DNA from 2 places in the Rhodococcus sp. NPDC076796 genome. Region 1 is predicted to be linked to the other one. Evidence: riboswitches for the same ligand, from Rfam matches in the RefSeq annotation. Region 1 holds a riboswitch; the other holds the start of a gene.

Region 1 (2,196 bases):
TCCGGATGGGCTGCGAGCCAGGGTTCGTTACCACTGATCGTGATCGCGTAGGCGTCGGGAAATCCGTAGTCGGTGTAGTCGAAGTACTTCATCGGCGTTCCGCTGTGCTCGGCCTCGATGCCTTCCCACGCAAAGTAGGAGACGGTGAAGTCGGCGGTACCGGAGTAGACCGCCTCGTACGCCGAGGTGCCCAGTACCACCGTTTCGTATTCGCCTGTGCCGCCGTCATTCTGGATGACCTTCTCGAGTCCGGCCTGCTCGCCGGACTCGCCGAAGCCGGCATAGACCTTCCCGTCGAGCGCCTTCGGGCTCGGTATGTCGTCTCGATCGGCGCGAACTCCGATGCCGGTCGCCCAGTGTTGGAGCGGCGCGAGGACCGAGACGATCTGCGCGCCCGCCGAGGTGGCGAAGACGCCCGAACTCTGTGTGCTGATACCGAACTCTGCGTTTCCGGCATCGACGAGAGTGTCCGCCGCAGTATTGTTGTACGGCAGAATCTCCACGTCCAGGCCGGCGTCGGCGAAATAGCCTTCCTGCAGGGCCACATAGAGGCCGGTGTGGTTGGTGTTGGGCGTCCAGTCCAACGCGAACCGAATGGTGTCGGAGTCCGTCGAGTCCGAGCAGCCCGCCAGCCCGGTCGTGGCAACGACGGCCGCCGCCAACGAGGCGAGAATTCGAGTGGTTCTCATGCGTACACCGCACTCTCGGCCAGGGGCCATGGGGTGGGATGTAAAGCGCTGTCCCAGAACATCAATTCGTACCTCGATGCCACGACGAAGGCGTCGATCATCTGCTCGCGCTGTATCGGAGTCGCGGCAGCAGCCGCGTCGTCCACGAATGTCCTGGCTGCGTCGACGATGGCATGGAATTCGGGAGCGTCGTACGCGGCCACCCACTGCGCATACGGGTGATCGGGATCGCGATCGAGAACCGCCCTCGCGGCACCGGCGAGTGAGCGGCCGACGTCGGCGTAGATCCAGAAGCACGGCAGAACAGCTGCTGCTGCAACAGGATACGGTTCGGTTGCCGCCGTCGCGGTCAGGTAGGACGTGTAACCGAGGCATGCCGGTGAAGGCTCGGGCGTCCGGGTCGACGGGGGCAGCGCTCCACCGGTCAGCATCGCTTCGTGCGACGCGGCCTCGTCCATCGCGCTCGCGGCGGCGCTTGCCCAGAATGCTCCGGCGACCGGGTTCGGTGCGTGTGCTGCCAGCAGCGACAGCGACTTGACGTACCCACCGAGATAGAGCGAGTCCTGTTCGAGGTACCGACGGAACGCGTCGAGCGGAAGCGTCCCCGCCCCGAGGAGTCGAAGAAATTCGAGGTCGTCGATCGCGCGTCGAATGTCCTCGGAGGCATCCCACAGTAGATCGGTGAAGCGGACCGGGTCCGCAGATACAACAGGCGTCATCGCCTTGACATCCCTTCGTCAGCATTACCTGCATCAGGTTCGGCGGGTTTGATCTCAGCATCCGCATCGGCGGACACACCCCGTGTCAGAACGAAAGCGACAGTAACACCGGTCACTCGGTGTCGATGCCGCCGCCCCTGTATCTGCGGTTCGGCGTCAGCCCAGCATGTCCTCGAGTTCCATCCCCTTGGTCTCCCTGATCTTGGCCTTCACGAAGAAGAACGAGAGCGCGGCGAACATAGCGAACCCTGCGTAGATCACCCATAGCCCCACAGACGACGTCAGTGGTGGGAAGGCAAGCGTGACAGCGAAGTTGGCCATCCAGTTGGCTGCGGTACCGATGCCGAGCGCCATGGCGCGCATGCGGTTGGGGAACATCTCACCGAGCATGACCCACATGATCGGACCCCAGGTCGAGGCGAAGAAGATGACGAACAGATTGGCACCGACCAACGCGATCGCACCCCACGGAGCGGGCAACGTGACGTCATCGCCGCTGCCGGTCGCCTGCGAGAACGCCACCGACGCCATGACGAGCCCGCCGAACATGCCGATCGAGCCCGCCATCAGCAGCTTGCGCCGACCGATTCGGTCGACGAACAGGATCGCCACGAACGTCATGACCACGTTGATCACAGCGGTGATGACAGAGGTGGTGAACGATTGATCCTCGGTGAAGCCGACCGACCGCCACAGCGTCGTCGAGTAGTAGAAGATCGCGTTGATGCCGACCAACTGCTGCAGCACGGCCATCGTGATGCCGACCCAGACGATGGGTTGCAGGCCGA
Region 2 (2,196 bases), on a different contig from region 1:
GGCGCAGCAGATCCAGCACTCCCGTCCCACCTGCGGCGTCGACGCGGCGCATCGCGACGGTGGTCAGTTCGGTTCCGGACGCGACGAGGGCGTCCTCGAGCACCGCGAGATTCGCCGCTCCGCCGGTGCCGGTGATGAGCCGGGAGGTGAAGGTGCGGCCTGCGATGGTCAGACCCGTCATGGCCTCAACCACCCTGAACCGCCGTGAGAACGTCGATTTCCCAACCCTTTTCGACGCCGGTGGTGTCCCAGCGACTCTTGGGCAGCACCGCTCCGTCAACGGCGACAGCGATGCCCTTCTCGGGCATGCCCAGGAATTCGAGCAGCCGACGCATGGTCATATCCTCGGTGAGCAGGTGGTCCTCACCGTTGACGGTGATACCGATCGCGACCTGTGTCATGGTGTCCTCTCGATCTGCGGAAATCTCTGGGGCTCGGCCGCTTTCGCCTCGGGCAGCGTCTCGCCGGAGATCAGCGCGGCGACGGCGTCGGCGGTGATGGGCGCGAGCAGGATGCCGTTACGGCCGTGTCCCGTGGCGGCGATCAACCGGGGAGACAGCCTGCCGATCAGCGGCAGCCCGTCCGGGCTCATCGGCCGCAGTCCGGCAGCGGTTTCGTACAGCTCGTACTCGCCGATGCTCGGCATGAGTCGTTCGGCGTCGGCGATGAGGTCTCGTACCCCGGCGACGGTGACCTGGGTGTCCTGGCCGGATTCGTATTGGGTTGCGCCGACGACCAATCCGTCGCCGCGCGGTACCAGGTAGATTGCACGGCCGTGCACGGTTCCGCGAACGGTCCGGTTCGGCGGCGGTGCGGCGCTCGGCCGCCGTCGCAGGCGGAGGATCTCCCCCTTGACCGGCCGAACCGGCAGCGTGGGCCACAACGCGGCCGACTGGGCACCGGCGGCCAGGACCGCCTGGTCGGCGTCGGGCATGGTCTCCACCGGGGTGGTCACCAACTCGACTCCCGCGTCCAGGCACCCCTGCTCGAGCGCGGCGATCAGCGCCCGATTGTCCACCGACAGTTCGGTCGGAGCCAGCAGGCCCAGTCGAATGTTCTGTGCCAGAGCAGGTTCGAGCTCACGCAGCTGCGCTCGTGCCAAAATCTCGAGTTCGTGCCCCTGTTCGCCCACCCATTCGGCGATGGTTCGTAGGTCGGCGGCGTCGGCGGAGTCGAGGGCGACCGTCACCGATCCGGTCGCGGAGAACACGGAGGGGCCGGGGAGGCGTCGGGCGAAGTCCGGCCACCGCGCCAACGACGCAGCGCCCAGATGCAGCAGTTCGTGTTCGCCGGGCCAGCCCTCGGACAACGGGGCCAGCATTCCGCCTGCGACCCAGGATGCGCCTCGACCGAGCGCGGGATCGTGCACGACCACTCGGTGACCGTCCTCGGCCAAGCGCAGCGCCGTCGACAACCCGATGACGCCTCCGCCGATAACGACGATATGCACGCGATTCACGTCCTCACTCCCTGCGCCCGCATGATCGGGTTCAGGTATTGACGGTAAGGGCGGCGAACCCACTCTCAGCCCCACGAACCCTGGGACTCCCGCGATCAATCTTCGTTTTACAGCCACCATGAGAATACAGTTCGCTTTGTGCATCCATCTCAGACCGCCCGCAACCAGACTCCCCGTGAGCGTCTTGCGTCCGCTCGCCTGTACCTGTGTACCGATGCCAGGCGCGACAAGGGCGACCTCGCGCAGTTCGCCGAGGCCGCGTTGTCCGGTGGCGTCGACATCATTCAGCTGCGCGACAAGAACTCCGCAGGCGAGCGAGAGTTCGGTCCCCTCGAAGCCAAGGACGAGCTCGCTGCGCTGGCGATTCTGCTCGCTGCGACCAAGCGGCACGGTGCGCTGCTTGCGGTGAACGATCGCGCGGATCTGGCATTGGCCTCGGGCGCGGACGTGCTGCATCTGGGTCAGGGCGATCTGCCGGTGCACTATGCCCGTCAGATCCTCGGGCCGGACGTGGTGATCGGCCGGTCGACGCAGAACCGCGCTCAGTCCTCGCTCGCCGCGATCGAGGACGGCGTCGACTACTTCGCCGTCGGGCCGGTGTGGCCGACGCCCACCAAGCCCAACCGCAAGGCCGCGGGACTCGAAGCTCTGCGCGCCACCGCGGACGCGCTACCGGAACGGCCGTGGTTCGCCATCGGCGGCGTCGACGCGACCAACGTGGATCAGGTTCGAGCGGC

What was found. A riboswitch is a leader RNA that binds a small molecule or an ion and turns the genes downstream of it on or off. The one in region 1 is predicted to bind thiamine pyrophosphate.
Region 2: linked by a shared signal. The riboswitch ahead of thiO (glycine oxidase ThiO) and the one ahead of AB0366_RS25740 (TenA family protein) in region 1 are both predicted to bind thiamine pyrophosphate.

Annotation. Positions count from the first base shown of each region.
Region 1 is NZ_JBFBMS010000015.1:76,320-78,515, reverse strand. Features, by position in the region: gene AB0366_RS25745 (ABC transporter substrate-binding protein) at 1-689, opposite strand, end outside; gene AB0366_RS25740 (TenA family protein) at 686-1,408, opposite strand; TPP riboswitch at 1,402-1,501, opposite strand; gene AB0366_RS25735 (sugar porter family MFS transporter) at 1,565-2,196, opposite strand, start outside.
Region 2 is NZ_JBFBMS010000002.1:231,147-233,342, forward strand. Features, by position in the region: gene AB0366_RS06255 (thiazole synthase) at 1-181, opposite strand, end outside; gene thiS (sulfur carrier protein ThiS) at 186-401, opposite strand; gene thiO (glycine oxidase ThiO) at 398-1,450, opposite strand; TPP riboswitch at 1,449-1,562, opposite strand; gene thiE (thiamine phosphate synthase) at 1,598-2,196, shown strand, end outside.